One region of the Paenibacillus sp. FW507-14B1B genome, then DNA from elsewhere that is predicted to be linked to it. Evidence: riboswitches for the same ligand, from Rfam matches in the RefSeq annotation. Region 1 holds a riboswitch; the other holds the start of a gene.
The links. Region 1 has a riboswitch for thiamine pyrophosphate ahead of AC3WJJ_RS19190 (thiazole synthase). Riboswitches for the same ligand answer to the same signal wherever they lie in the genome.

Region 2: it holds a riboswitch for thiamine pyrophosphate, as region 1 does, so the genes downstream of both, tenA (thiaminase II) here and AC3WJJ_RS19190 (thiazole synthase) in region 1, are expected to answer to the same signal.

What each region holds. Positions count from the first base shown of each region.
Region 1 covers NZ_JBYSWS010000004.1:85,275-93,390, forward strand. The annotation lists gene AC3WJJ_RS19170 (methyl-accepting chemotaxis protein) at 1-5, shown strand, start outside; gene AC3WJJ_RS19175 (hypothetical protein) at 157-1,506, shown strand; gene AC3WJJ_RS19180 (lytic polysaccharide monooxygenase) at 1,889-3,388, shown strand; gene AC3WJJ_RS19185 (methyl-accepting chemotaxis protein) at 3,627-5,351, shown strand; TPP riboswitch at 5,472-5,579, shown strand; gene AC3WJJ_RS19190 (thiazole synthase) at 5,781-6,551, shown strand; gene thiH (2-iminoacetate synthase ThiH) at 6,566-7,678, shown strand; gene AC3WJJ_RS19200 (thiamine phosphate synthase) at 7,694-8,116, shown strand, end outside.
Region 2 covers NZ_JBYSWS010000005.1:288,237-296,352, forward strand. The annotation lists gene thiD (bifunctional hydroxymethylpyrimidine kinase/phosphomethylpyrimidine kinase) at 1-479, opposite strand, end outside; gene thiM (hydroxyethylthiazole kinase) at 476-1,312, opposite strand; gene tenA (thiaminase II) at 1,356-2,051, opposite strand; TPP riboswitch at 2,192-2,295, opposite strand; gene AC3WJJ_RS22520 (helix-turn-helix domain-containing protein) at 2,359-2,577, opposite strand; gene AC3WJJ_RS22525 (sigma factor-like helix-turn-helix DNA-binding protein) at 2,529-2,885, opposite strand; gene AC3WJJ_RS22530 (DUF4127 family protein) at 3,216-4,934, shown strand; gene AC3WJJ_RS22535 (aldo/keto reductase) at 5,114-6,091, shown strand; gene AC3WJJ_RS22540 (SGNH/GDSL hydrolase family protein) at 6,158-7,276, opposite strand; gene AC3WJJ_RS22545 (DEAD/DEAH box helicase) at 7,462-8,116, opposite strand, start outside.

The sequences.
Region 1 (8,116 bases):
AGTAGAATATGAGTTCATAAGAAAAGGCACCCCATAAAGGTGCCTTTTCGTCTATTCTTGATCATTTCGTCATATAAAAGAACACACATGTAGAGCAATTAATTCATGGTATTATCGTAAAGAACAAAACCAATTCAATTATGAAAGAAGGACATTATGGGTTTTAAAGATGAATTAAAACGTGCAGCGCGCAACGCGGTAAAAGATGTAGAAAAAGAAGCCAATAAAACCTGGAAGATAGATTATAAAGGGCACGTTATTGAGGTTGTACATCAGTTACGTGAAGAGGCTCTTATCATTGATGGTATTACGGTTGATAGCAATAAGCGAAAATCTTTGCTCTCTCACTTCATACCTTACTCTAAAATGTCAGGTATTCTTGAACTGGGAGATGGCACGAAACATAAAGTGTCCGTCAAACTTGGAGGATACATAAAGTTTAATTGTATTGTAAAAATCGGCCAAAATACAGTGCTGAATGAGTCTCTTAAACTTGATTTTCTTCCTTGGGCCCATAGAGAAAAAATTGTCTCTGCCATTCAGCAGCAAGTTCAGACACACAACAAAATAGTAGATGACCGTTTACCAGATGATGAGTACTTCTATGATGAGAATCAACCCCGAATGGATGCGGGATTATTTGATCGCATAATCGATGACGTACCAACTCCCTTATTCGCAAAAAAACTACTAAAATTGTTTAGAAAGCAACTCAGCAATCCGAAAGACAAAACGAGAAAGGCAACGTACGACGAAATAATTTTTGATAACATAGCTACCTATCGTGATCGATTTATAGAACTCTTTCAACAAGCCGAGTGGAATGAAGAACTCGTTCAGCAAGAAGCATTATGGCTACTAGAGCATGCAGCACATCGAGAGGTTGTGAAGTTCGCAATCACAGTGCTTGGTTGTACCCATTGTGAGGAATATAAGGATTTGCTCTTTACACTAGGTATGCATGAGGAATTCACTTCATATGTTGTATTCGCGCTAGATGATGGAACGAAGGAAGCGAATCATGAGATATGGAAGCTTGCTCAGTCCGTCCATGGCTGGGGTAAAATTGCTGCCGTTGAACAGCTTGAAGCTAGAACACCTGAAATAAAGAAATGGCTGCTGACCAAGGGCTGTGAAAGTACGGTTCCGAGCGAGTACTTAGCCTATATGTGTGCTATCAAAGGGGAACTTGCCATAGCACTATACGAAGAGACGATCTCTAAAGATCTTTACGATGGAATAGGACTTATCATTCAGACATTACTACACGAAGATATAGAGCCTGACATTGAGGAATATTTATTTGAAAATGCGGTTCTTTTTCGCTTCGTGAACCATGCGCGTATCCACTGCACAACGCTTGAGGATATGAATCCCCTTATGACGATAAATGAATTTTTAAATCATGAAGAAATATGGGTGGAACGATCTGAAGATGGGTGGAAGCAACAGGAGCGCATTTCGATTCAACAAGTGCTTCAGCCGATTCTAAATGATCTAGCCTAATTTTTCTGGTTTGTTTAAGGTATTTATGCCTAATCGATTCAGCCCCAAAGGACCCTGCATCTCAAAGAAATCGGATAGGCTAAAATGATCAATTCATTCAAAGAGGTTTGTTTTCAAGACTTTTACTGGTTCTAATTGCCTCGTTCATATAGAAGGGGTTTTATATCCAATGACCTTGGTCAGGATGCTGTGATAGGCTCAATAACTTATAAAATAGAATAAATTCATAGGCGGAAAGATCTAATATCATGATTGGATTATGATATAATGTCGACACTATTCTACATAATTTTCAAAGACTACTTCTAGCCTATACTCAGTAATCTTAAATGTGGGTAATATGATACAAAGGTATGAAAATTATGGAATAGGGAGACGGATCATGATTAACCCACATTTTACTCTTAGCTTACCCTCCAAGGTAACAAAACTTCTGCTAGGCTGTTCAACTTTTTTACTAGGACTGTTATTCTTCACTTTATTTGCAGACAGTGCTTCCGCTCATGGTTATATTGAGTCACCCGCAAGCCGTGCTTATATGTGTAAGCAAGGTGAAAATACGAATTGTGGCGCTGTTCAATATGAACCACAAAGTATTGAAGCCATTGGTAACTTTCCGACTACAGGACCTGCAGATGGAGAGATTACCGGTGGTGGTATTTTTAAAGAGCTTTATGAACAAACACCAGATCGCTGGAAGAAAGTAACCCTACAGACGGGTCTTAACACATTTACTTGGAAACTAACAGCTGCACATGCAACGGACAACTGGAAATATTACATTACAAAAGCAAATTGGGACCCTACCAAACCGATCGGACGGGACGATATAGAGTTGTTCTGCTCATTTGATGACAAAGGGGCGAAGCCGAACCCTTCGACTTCACATCAATGTAATATTCCTGCGGATCGTACAGGATATCAGCTTATCCTTGGCGTATGGGACATTGCTGATACTCCTAATGCTTTCTATCAGGTTATCGATGCTAATATCGTGAGTAATGGCGCAGCGCAAGGTCCAACCGTACCTGCGAATGTGAGCTCCGTGAACAAAACAGAAACAACGATAACGCTAAAATGGACGGCTTCTACAGCTCCAACCGGAATCGCAAAATATGAAATTTACCGTGATGGGGTACTCGTTGGAACTTCATCAACGAATACTTATGTAGACAATGGTCTTACTGTGAATACATCCTATGTGTATACCGTAAGAGCAGTTGATAATGCAGGAGATAAATCTCAAGCTTCTCCAGCTGTAACGATTGCAACATCTGCCGCAGGTAATGGTGGGGACGATACTAACACATACCCGGCATGGGACGCTTCTAAGGTGTATCTGGGTGGAGCCAAAGTACAATTTAACGGTGCCACCTATGAAGCGAAGTGGTGGACACAGAATGAAACGCCTGGCAAAGCACAAGTATGGAAGTTAATTGGTGATGCTGGTGCTGGTGCTGGACTTGCAGCTCCTACAAGTGTTCATTCCATGAAAACCACATCGACAAGCGTGTCACTCATGTGGACAGCTTCACTGGGTGCAACGCAATATGAAATCTACCTCAATAATGTTCTGCTAGGCATGTCGACATTAACTGCTTATGAGGTAACGGGGTTATCCTCGGGCACATCCTATGTGTTTACCGTTGTAGCTGTTGATGGTGCTGGCGTTAAATCAGAAGCGTCAACTCCTTTTCATGTGAAGACCGCAACCGAAGACGGAGGAGCGGGTGATAACGAAACTCTTTATCCAGAATGGGATGCTAAGAAAGCCTATGTGGGTGGAGATAAGGTACACTTTAATGGTGCGACCTATGAAGCGAAATGGTGGACATATAATGAGCTTCCTAATAAAGCAGACGTATGGAAACTAGTAAAGTAAAATCACATGATATCTTTATTTAAATTAGAAAGGCATCCAAGTTACGGGTGCCTTTTCGCGTTATCTTCCGCAAAATAGCTATTCATTATTTCATATGAAATGCCGATATTATATAAATTAATGTGCTTTAAAGGTAAGTGAAAAGAAATACAAATCGTTGTAACCCCCTCTTCTACTGAAGAGTGAGGGGCTTTTTTGCATCATGAGGATAGAACAATTTGAAAACGAGGTGTGCAACATGAGATCTACTATCCAGAACAAGCTTAAATTCAAAATGACGATTGGAAGGAAGCTAATCGGCTCTTTCCTCATTATTGCTCTTTTGTTAGGGGTTACAGGTTCTATAGCTTCTGTGTATCTAAAGAAAATAGATACCCTGTATACCGATGTTGTCGATAGACGAACTATCATTTTATCGAATGTATTAAATACACAAGTAAATATTTCAAAGGAAAATAGTTTGATTCGAGCATATATCATTACAAGTGACGAATCTTTTTTAGTTAAATTAGAGAAGGCTTATGCGGATGCAAGTCAGTTAATTCAGGAAACAATCCCATTAAGCCAATCGGCCCAATTTAAAAAGAGCTTGCAAGAACTTGATCAAGGAAACCAAGAGTTTAAAGAAAAATATGATGAATTGATACAAATGATTCAATCGAAGAAATCATCTGATCAGATCTTGGATTATTTTATTGCAGAAGTATTTCCACGCGGTATAGAACTTGACCCGATGGCTGAGAATCTGGCAAACGAACAGTTAAATGCGATGAAGGAAGCAAGTGAGGAAAGTACACAGCTTGTCAATCATGCCGTTACCAATGTGGCTGTAGTTAGTATTTTTGCTTTTGTATTTGCTGTATTGTTCGGTTATATTTGTTCACGAATGTTATCCAAACCGATAGTAACTATAGCAAAAGCGGTAGAGGAAATTGCGTTAGGTAACTTAACAGTTGAAGATATCAAGTTGAAGAATAAAGATGAAATCGGAGTATTGGCCCATTCATTTAATCAGATGAAAGATAATCTCCAGAGATTAGTGCACAAGATTCGTATTAGTTCGGAGCATGTAGCATCTTCCTCCGAGGAGCTTACCGCAAGTTCAGAGCAATCCAGCAAGGCATCCGAAGCGATATCGATGACGATTCAAGAAGTATCCACAAATGCGGAGATGCAATCTCGAAATGTAGATGATAGTCTCCAGGCTATTCACGAAATGTCCTCTGGCGTACAGCAAATTGCTTCAAATGCACAAATGACATCATCTCTTACGATAGCAACGGCTCAAAAAGCTTTAGAGGGTAATCAGTCTATCCAGTCAACCGTTAGCCAGATGGATTCGATACAAAACACGATGCATCATTTAGCTAATGCTGTAACAGAGATGCAGGAGCAATCGAAAGAAATTGAAATGATTGTTGATGTAATAACAGAAATCTCAGCTCAAACGAATCTGCTATCACTAAATGCGGCTATAGAAGCTGCCAGAGCAGGGGAACAAGGACGAGGTTTTGCAGTGGTTGCAGGAGAGGTTCGAAAGTTAGCGGAACAATCTTCCCAGTCGGCTGGGCAGATTGCAGAGTTGGTCACAACAATTAATCAGCGTACATTCCAACTGGTAGAGAAGACGGAAGCTGGAGTGAGGGAAGTTAGCGATGGAATTCAAGTCGCACATTCAGCGGGTCAACTATTCGAGTTCATAAAAAATGATATCGATGAGGTCTCTAATCAGATTCAGGAGATATCGACCGCTTCACAGCAGATCTCTATGAATACGGAACAAGTCGTAGATGCGATTGGGTTCATATCAGAGGGCTCCAAAACCGTTGCAGCAGAATCACAGAACTTAGCGGCATCGACGCAGGAGCAACTGGCTTCTATGGAGGAAATTACATCTTCTGCATCATCGTTATCTAATATGTCAGAAGAGCTGCACAATTTAATTGAAAAATTCAAAATCTAAAATGAATCATCGATGTTCAGTATGAAACACATGGTTGACGTCACAAAAGGGTAATGTTACCATTACCCTAATTTCATAAAGAGTAAGCTCTATGTGTTACATTCACGCATTGCTTACTTGGAAGTCCACTAGGGGCGCCTGTTATAGGCTGAGATAAAGCGATTTCGCTTTGGTCCCTTTGCACCTGATCTGGGTCATGCCAGCGTAGGAAAGTGGTAACGAATTCAATCTTTGTGTGTTCATGAATTCAGAACCGTTCTGTGCTGGAACGGTTCTTTATGTATTTAACCGTTCCTCCATTAGAACCGGGCTCTATTCATCTACCCCTAGTGACTTCCTTATATGACATAAGGAGGTCTTTTTTGTGTTCAATTAATGAGGGAATAGAAGGGCGTAATCATTGATCACACACGAACTAGGAGGAGAACAATGAAGGATATACTTGAGATTGGCGGCGTAAAGCTGACCAACCGACTATTGGTAGGAACGGGGAAATATGCAGACCACAAAGAGATGAACGCAGCCATTACGGCTTCTGGGACACAGGTCGTTACCGTTGCTGTAAGAAGAGTTGATCTGGACGGTTCCGAGGAGAACATTCTGAATGACATTCCTGACAATGTACAGTTAATGCCCAATACTTCAGGGGCAAGAACGGCGGATGAGGCTATACGTATTGCAAGATTAGCAAGAGCATGCGGGATGAGCAATTGGATTAAGATTGAGGTTATCTCGGATCAGAAATACTTGCTTCCGGATAATGCGGAGACGATTAAAGCAACGGAGGTGCTAGCTAAAGAAGGCTTCGTTGTTCTTCCTTACATGAGCCCTGACCTCATGGCAGCTAAAGCCTTGGTGAATGCAGGTGCTGCTGCTGTAATGCCGCTCGGAGCGCCAATTGGCACAAACCGAGGCATCCGAATGAAAGAGATGATCCAGATTCTAATAGATGAGATTTCTGTTCCTATTATCGTGGATGCAGGGATCGGTAAGCCATCCGAGGCAGCGGAGGCAATGGAGATGGGAGCAGATGCGGTATTGGTCAATACGGCGATAGCTACAGCGAAAGATCCAGTTGGTATGGCGCAAGCTTTTGACTTGGCCGTGAAGTCTGGGCGCATGGGGTACTTGGCAGGACTTGGGCGGATGTTGAGTGGCAGAGCAGAGGCCTCGTCCATTCTAACTGGATTTTTGGACTAAGAGGGAGAGATGAAATGAGCTTTTATGATATATACACCCAAGTCAAAGAGTGGCCGTTCGAGCGTCTCACGCAGGCTGTAAGTAACAAGGATGTAGAGAGAGTCTTAGGGAAGGATCGGCTAACCAATGAGGATTATTTGACGTTATTGTCTCCTGCGGCAGAACCTTATATAGAAATCATGGCACAACAAGCACATGAGCGAACCGTACAGCATTTTGGCCGAATCATTCAATTATATCAGCCTCTTTATTTGAGCGATTACTGTGTGAATACTTGTAAGTATTGCAGCTTCAGCATAGATAACGAGTTCCCAAGGCGTAAGCTGACGATGCTGGAGGTGGAGCAAGAAGCTAGGGCAATAAAGGCTAAAGGAATAAAGCAGATCATTCTGTTAACAGGGGAATCTCGCATTCATTCTTCAGTACAATATTTGAAGGACTGTGTGGATGTATTAAAGCATCATTTTGCTTCTATTGCGATTGAAATTCAGCCGCTGGATGTGCCGGATTATCAGGAACTCGTGAATGCAGGAATTGACGGTCTCACTGTATATCAAGAGGTTTATGACGAAGAGACCTATAAGGATATACATGTTAAAGGACCGAAACGCAACTATCGTTATCGCCTGGATGCACCGGAGAGAGGATGCCAGGCAGGGATGCGAGCAGTTAATATCGGAGCGCTACTCGGGCTAAGCGATTGGCGAAAAGAAAGCTTCATCACAGGGCTTCATGCAGCCTATCTACAAAATAAATACTTAGGGACTGAAATCTCCGTATCCTTTCCACGGATGCGCCCTCATGCCGGGGAGTATCAGCCAAGTGTCATCGTCACGGACCGAAATCTCGTGCAAGCTATGCTGGCTCTTCGCCTGTATCTGCCGAGAGCCGGTATTACAATTTCCACGAGGGAGGAGCCTAGATTGCGGGATCATCTTATCCCACTCGGGGTTACTAAAATGTCCGCTGCCTCCAGCACGGTTGTCGGTGGTTATTACAATCCGAGTGCAGAGGAACCCGCCCAGAGCCAATTTGAAATCTCAGATGAACGATCTGTAGCAGATATTAAGACTCTGCTCAGGGAAAAAGGGTATCAGCCTGTCATTAAAGATTGGCAAATGGTATAGCGGGGAGCTTATTCAGTGGAAATTCATTTGATATCAAGTGGAAGGCAAGCTTTGGATCAGTTTGCTTGTATAGCAAGCAAAGTAGAACCATACGTCCGTTATATCCATCTGCGTGAAAAGTCACGCACAGCCAAAGAACTTATGAGTGGAATTCATCATCTAACAGATCAAGGGGTACCGTTATCTAAGATCATCATCAATGATCGCGTCGACGTTGCCCATGTATCCGGGGCATGTGGTGTGCAGTTGGCTTACCATAGCTTATTACCTCGTGAGGTGAAGAAGAAGTTCCCCGCGTTGAAAGTTGGACGCTCTGCACATTCTCTAGAGGAAGCCAGGCGGGCTTGTGAGGAAGGAGCAGATTATATCTTGTATGGACATATTTTTGCTACCGGATCTAAGCCTGATCTGAAGCCAAGAGGACTTAAGGAGCTAACT
Region 2 (8,116 bases), on a different contig from region 1:
CGATCCTGCATCGAACGTATTTTCATCCCCGCTAGCACTTCGGCTTCCGGAATATTCGGGGTAACAATGAATGCCAAGGGAAGCAGTTCCTCCTTCAGCGCCTGAACCGCTTCTGCCCGAAGCAGCTCTGCCCCACCTTTGGCAATCATCACCGGGTCGACGACGACATGCTCCCATCCGAACTTCCGAATTTGCTCGGCCACTGCGCGGATGAGAGGCGGGCTAAACAGCATTCCTGTCTTGATTGCATTCACGCCAAGATCTAGTCCCACTGCGTCAATCTGCTCCGCCACCGCTTCCGGAGGAAGTGGATAAACCCCATGAACACCCAAGGTGTTCTGTACCGTTACCGCAGTAATGGCAGACATCCCGAATACATCAAGCTCTTGAAATGTCTTGAGATCCGCCTGAATACCAGCCCCGCCACCGCTATCTGAGCCTGCAATCGTTAGCGCTCTTGGAATCATCGTATGACTCATCGTTTATCACCTGTTCCAGCTACCTCTACTTCTCGGATCTCGGAAAATCCTGACAGGGAACCGGCATGCAGCTTCGCTAATTCATCTAGAAAAGCAACTTGAAAGCTACCTGGTCCAACATCCGAGGTGAGTTCTGCCGCGCGAGCAGCAGCAGCTCCATAGAAGGCAAGACCTGCTGCGCCTGATAACATAAGATTCGGCTCTATGGCTGCAAAAGCCCCTAATACAGAAGTTAATAGACAACCCGCTCCGGTTACTTTTGTAAGCAGCTCATGTCCACCACTTATAACCCGTACGGTCGTACCATCCGTGATGACATCCTCTTCTCCCGTAATGACAACCGTTGTCTTCAACTCCTGTGCTGCTCGAATGGCTAGACTCACATGACTTTCACCCGCACTGCCACCGCCATCCACGCCTTTAATCTCCCGCGATTCGCCGACAAGATGAGCAACTTCGGCCGCATTTCCCCGTACAAGCGAAATCTGAACCTCCTTCAAAATACGCAGCGCTGACTCCGTTCGAAACGTTGTAGCTCCGGCACCTACAGGGTCCAACAGGACCGGAACTCCATGCGCATTCGCTGAACGTCCCGCGATAATCATGGCATCCACCAATTCACGAGACAATGTTCCAATGTTCAGCACTAGCGCCCCTGCAATTTTTGCCATATCGGCAACCTCATCGGGTGAATACGCCATAACAGGGGATGCACCTAACGCATAAAGACCATTTGCCGTAAAATTAGTCACCACCACATTCGTCATATTATGTACAAGCGGTTTATGCTGCTGCACCTTCCCTAGTAACTCGGAAACCTCTTTATCTAACATCACACTCATCAGCCTCACTTTGTCGTTATGATGATGGAATACACTAAGAATTCACAGAACAGATCGCCTGCATCTGAACCGGCCACTCTTCCTGACGGTAAGCCATATCCCAGAACAAATACTCTAGCTGACAGCTAAGCATGAAATGCTCGGTCATGCGTGAACGCTCAGCAGCCGTGGCCTCCAAGGCCCAAGCATCGAGTTCATTGCAGAATTTAATGGTCGCACCATCCGCACGGTTGCCATAGAATGTGATCCATTCATAGAACGGGTGAGACTCATCTGGATTAACTTCCTTCATCAGCTTTTGCCCAATCTCAAGATACGTCCAAGGACAAGGTAGCAGCACCGCCATAATCTCACCCAGACTTCCTTCGTGAGCCACGGTCAACATATGGCGTATATAATGATGTGCTGACGGAGCCAGCGGATACCCCTGCATATCCTCATACCTAACCCCTGCTTCATGACAAAAATTCTGATGTGGATGTACCTCGCTATGTAGAATAAATGATATCTGTTCATTGAATACAGCAATCTCTTCTCTTGTCGTGCACTTAGAAATGGCAATCCCATAAATCCGCATGTATGCATTCAAATACTCATAATCCTGTTTGATATAATGAACCAGCTGTTCCTTCGTTAGCTTACCTTCTGCTATTCCTCTCACAAAGGGATGTTCAAATATGGCCTGAAAAATACCGTCCGCCTGTTGACGGAGCTCTTGTGTGAAACTCATAAGTCTTCCACCTCCAATTTTTTTGAAGAGCAGAAAGTCCCGTAAGAGTAACCACTTTCAGTAGACGCCAAAAAAAGCCGCCCCGAAAGCTGGAGCGGCTTCATCTATTTCAATCATTGCATAAGGATAAGGCAATAATGATATGACCGACTCCACTTTCCTACGCTAGTATGAACTAGATCAGGTTCAAAGGGTCCAAGATACTCTCTTGTCTCAGCCGCCAACGGCTCCCCTAGTGGACTTTCTATTCTATTGTCAATTACTGTACACAGGATTGGGATAGATGTCAAACGAACAAACTCCTAATCTATTCCTCCCCCTCTTTAATATACGCCAATAGCTCCATTACAATTTCTGCTACGGCATCCTCTTTCGGTAGTTGGATAAATTGACTGGCTCTCACAATATCCTCCTTAAATAAATCGATAAGCTGTATCATCGCATCTGGATCATTGTCCTGCGCTGCTTCTAGCAATGCTAGAAACTCACGGTCTGTGATAACTGGTTGATCATTCTTCGTTTCCATCGGTTCACCGCCTGTTGACTTATATTCAGCTCGCGTGCTACTTCGGATTCCGTCTGATCCTGTATGTACAGTTTATAAATAATGATCTTGCCTTGAGGGGGAAGTGTATTTATCAGCTGTTCAACCAACATTCTGTTCTCAGCTTGATCTGTAAAGTTCACTTTCGTATACATGCGTTCAAGATCATAGAAGGTACACTCCCGTTTCTTCAACGTCTTAGCGCGATATTGAATCCTCCAGCCAATCCGGTGGACCTCTCCCTGAACTCGCTCAAAAGCCGTCTGACCTGTATTCAATTCTTCATCCACTCCATTCTGTTAAGTTGCAAAGATAGACAATCAACACCAAAATATAAGAACACTTGTTCTGTTTATTCTATACAATACCACTTTTTATGGTGTTTGTAATGTTGATTTTATGAATTTTCTAAGGTCATTTGAAAGATGTTCTATATAGAAAATGATTATTTTTCAAAAAAATAATTCTAGTGGTTGTATTTCTTATGTAACAATTACCTATATAGGTGAAGGCACCTAACAATAAAGAAACGAGATGAACTTGGGAAGAGGTTCATCTCGATTCTTCACTTCCCTTTTGTATACGGCCTTTCATACTATAAATGAGGGAGTTGTATGGATATGAATATGAAAAAAGTTCTGTATGTACCTTTAGATGATCGACCGGTAAACCTAGATGATGTGATTGTTCAAGGAAGATCCGCTGGCATTGAAGTGATTACGCCATGCTTGGAGGATATCAAGAACCGAATGGATTCTCAGAAGACCGCTTCAGACAACACACTCCTGAGCACATCTTCGCCTACATTCGGTAACACAACCAACATTCGCAAGTTCATTCTCGATCATGCAGCAGAGGTTGATGGCTTTATTATCTCTGCAGATATGCTCGCGTATGGAGGACTAATTGGGAGTAGAAGATTGCGTACCAACGGCGGTTCAGCCTACCCAGACTATGATCCTGCAACAACCCACTTACTGGATACCATTCGACTGGTAAAAAAGGCTCATCCTCGCAAACCCATGTATGTGCTTGACACCATTATGAGGCTCGCTACCACAACGTATGTAGAGAATGTGTTCCAGAATGCTTACGATGAATCCCGCAGTTTCATGAAACAACCGAGGAAGAGCGTAGATGAGCTCAGTGAAATTTTAGAAGGTTATGATACGAAACCTGATGGAACTCCTTATGAGGAAACGGTCACTTTTAATAAAGAGCATTACTATGATGCTCGCAGACACAAATTCAAATCGAATGTGTACATTCTGGATCGATTAGCACAGTTCGATTATATTGACTTCCTGGCCATCGGTGTGGACGACTCTTCCACCCAAGGTGTTCAAGCGAATGAAATCGATTATGTAGAAGGAATGATCACAGAATCTTTTGGCGGCGAGAATGGTCAAAGTCCTGAACGTGCGATTATACTGCCAGACGCGGATGGTTTAGGGCATTCACTCATGGCCAGAATGGCGCACGAACTGTTACGTGTAGATGAGAAACCGAAATATTCCGTGCTTTATTTTGGACGAGATGGATCTACAATTATCAACCCATATGAGTACATGAGTGTACACCAGAATATTCAGCATCATGTTGATATCATAGGCGGTCAGCTCGTCGAGGACTCCCCGGAAGTAAAAGTTGATGTGGAGATTATTGCGATTACAGATAAGGACGAAGTACCGAACGCGGTAAGCCGAATTGAAGTTAATGGATTGAATCAGATGCCCACGGTCGTCATTGATTTCGTAGGTGGAGGTGCGGCGAATGCAGTCGTCACCGAAGCACTGCTCGAAAGTTCATATACAGGACAGATTCTCGGGTATAGTGGATGGAATACAGCCGGGAACAAGATCGGTATTGCCCTAGGGATGGCACAAGCCAGATATGCATTTCTCATCACAGAGAAAAAAGCGCCTGCACTAAATAAAGCTGTAGATGCGCATGGATCACTGTTGTTCAAACGTTTCTTGAAAGACTACTACTACAAGACGCTGACGATTGGCGAGATTCGGCAGTACTCGAGGGCCAATGCACTGTATACGAACATCCCTTATGCAGACGGTAATTTTCTTTTGTTTAATTCGGAGAGCGACTATGCTCATGTGGTTACTCTGTTGAGGGAACGGATGCAGACGCATACGAACACCTTGGCAGCCAAGAATGCTTTTCAGATTAGCCAATGCACATCATCTCATAACATCCGTCAAATCAAGAAAGCAAAATGGTCTTATGCTGAGTATGAAAGTGCAGCTTTATCCTATGAAAATCCAAGCTACATTTGGGATAGAGCTTTTGAGATCACCCTGAATCCTAAAGTTACATTGTCTTAAAGTGCAGCGAGTAGTACGAATCATTTCTATGATCGCTGCTGAACCTTACACAAAAGAAATCGCCCTGATTTAAGGAGCGATTTCTTTTGTTATGTAGAGGGAGTACAATATGAACCAGTGAACCTCATCTTAAAGACTAGATCCATAGTCATTACCATCTATGAAAAGGAGCGGATTATATGCAATATCGTCGTCTTGGACACAGTGGCCTTCAAGTCTCCCAATTGGGACTCGGAACGAATGCTTTTGGCAAAAGAGCCGATCAGGAAGCCTCTACCCATATTCTTCATTTTGCGCTCGATCACGGCGTGAATTTCATTGATACGGCCAATATTTATGCCAATACAGAATCGGAGCGGATCATCGGAGAAGCACTGAAGGGAAGACGCCACGAAGCCGTGCTAGCAACGAAGGCCGGACTCCCTACGGGAGCAGGAGCGAATGAGCGCGGTTCTTCCCGTTATCATCTAATGCAGGAACTGGACAACAGCCTACGACGACTGAAGACAGATTACGTAGATCTGTATCAAATTCATACATTTGATCCGAATACACCACTGGAAGAAACACTTCGGACACTGGATGATATGGTTACTTCCGGAAAAGTACGGTATATCGGTGCATCCAACTATGCTGCATGGGAGATTATGAAGGCACTCGGAATCAGCGATCTCAAAGATTATGTTCGATATACTTCCATACAGACCAGCTATTCCTTAGCAGACCGAACACCAGAGCTTGAGCTTGTTCCCCTCTGCTTAGATCAAGGTGTAGGCATCATTCCATATTTTCCACTCGCAGGCGGAATTCTGACCGGAAAATATAACAACAGCGCGGGCACAGCACCTTCCGGTTCCAGAGCAGACACCGATCCAAATTTCAACCGATTCCTTGAGGACAAGAACATTCAGCTTGGACAACGGGTAAGTAAGCTTGCAGAAGAATACGGCTACACACCAAGCGCCCTCTCTCTGTCCTGGCTTATGGATCGCCCAGCTGTGTCCACCGTGATTGTGGGAGCTACACGCACCGAGCAGCTTGCGGATAATATCAAAAGTCTCGAAATTCAGATCGATCAAGATCTCAGTAAGCAGCTAGACGCCGTTAGCGAATCCTTTATTCATGGTAAGCCGTTTGCCAGCTATCGGCTGAGTTAATGCCATCGCCTCACCATACAAAAAGATGACTTCTGCATCCTTAGTCAGAAGTCATCTTTTTATATATTAAGAAGTAGCTACACCCGCAAGAACCTGTCTTAACACTGGCTCTAGATTATCCGCCATCTGCATAAATCCAAAATCTGTTGGATGCACGCCATCAACCGTTGCCTCATCCGTTCGGCTGCTGAGTAAACTAGCGCCATCCACGAAGGTCAGCCTGTGATCTCCAGCTTCTCTTAGTTTCTGGACCAACTGGGCTTGGAACTCTCTACGCTCCACTCTTCCCTGAAGAACCTCCGGCTTATACGATTCCGACGCATACGGGAATCTAGAGATGAGAATGATCGGAACATCAGGATAAGCTTCACGAAGGATATGGATAAATTCCGGCAGCGTCTTACGGTAAGGTTCCGTGCCACCGCTGTTGGATTCATAATCAATGACGAAACAAGCTGGATTATCGATCTGTGTGATCAAATGTGCAAGTTCGGGTTCCCCTTTTCCATTCCCAGAGAAACCAAGATTGATAAACTCCTGATGGATTCTGCGGCTCAAGATATTCGTATAAGACATGCCGGGACGCGCAGCGCATCCACCTTGTGTAATGGAGGTACCGTAAAAAATAATTTTACGATCCGAATCATATGCCTCAGGTGCCAAGACGTCTGCCTCCGGTTCAAGACCGATCCATATTTCCTTCACACCCTTATACAGCGGCATATTCAGCATAAAGGAACGCTCTTCGTTACTATCATTTAGAAAAAGCCGGCTTTCATATTCCGGTTGCCCTGATCCAAAACTTGCCGTCCCTGCATACAACCAATGGCCCGGTCCTCCGAAGTACGCATCCATTCCACATTCACCTGTCGCCGGCATATGATACATGCTTGACCCTGCAGCGAGTCGAACCCGCACGGATATACTTCTGGAATTGGTGCGAAAATGGATCTGTCCACCTGACGTACAATTCGCTAAATTATCAACTGCAGTCGTTATAGGATAATCCGGTGATACAGGAAGTCTACGGTAAATACGTTCCTCTTCAATCCAAGCGAATCCAGATATACGGAACGGCTTCTCCAGCGGGGAATACCATGTCAATCCATCCGTTGTTCCGCGCTCAATCTTCATGTTCTGATCCAAGTGATGGGGAGATATAACCTCCCGGCCTTGCTTCTCCATTACATATCGCCTCCAGACAGAATGGTTATGGTTTGGCACACCTAGTCTAATGTCATATCCAGCATTTGTAAACCAAAGATTCATAACATACAAAAAGGGATAGAGCTCCCAAATACCTCTGGAACTCTATCCCTTCTATTTTTATATTCATTAATTCATAGGCATGAAGTTACTAGTGCCCAGTCCTATGCTCTGCTTGCCTTACTCGCTTTACTTCCCTGTCTGCCTCCATCGAACTTGGGCTTCCGCGCCGTATATTCTTTAGGCTTACGTCCTGTCTCTGATTTCGATGGCCGCCCTGCATCAGTCTTTGGTTTACTACCCGCGTCACTTTTCGGCTTACGAGCTGTATCCATTTTCGGCTTCCAACCTGAAGCTTTCTTCGGCTTAGAAGCTGCCCCTGGTTTCGATGATCCCTTGCTCTTGGAGAACCTTGCGGAACTCGGCATCGGATAGTCATGATCTTTAACCTCAGGAATCGTTTTGCCGATTAATTTCTCAATATCCTTAAGGAATGGAAGCTCATCCACTTCACAGAAAGAAATTGCAGTTCCGCTTAAACCTGCACGGCCAGTACGTCCAATCCGGTGAACGTACGTCTCAGGAATGTTCGGCAGGTTAAAGTTAATCACATGAGATAACTCGTCAATATCAATACCTCGAGCAGCAATATCTGTTGCCACGAGCACGCGTGTCTCACCGCTCTTGAAGTTCTTTAATGCATTTTGCCGGCTGATCTGTGATTTATCTCCGTGGATGGCTTGAGCCGATACATTTACTTTCGTCAAATCACGCACAACTCGGTCAGCACCGCGCTTCGTACGAGTGAAGACTAATGCC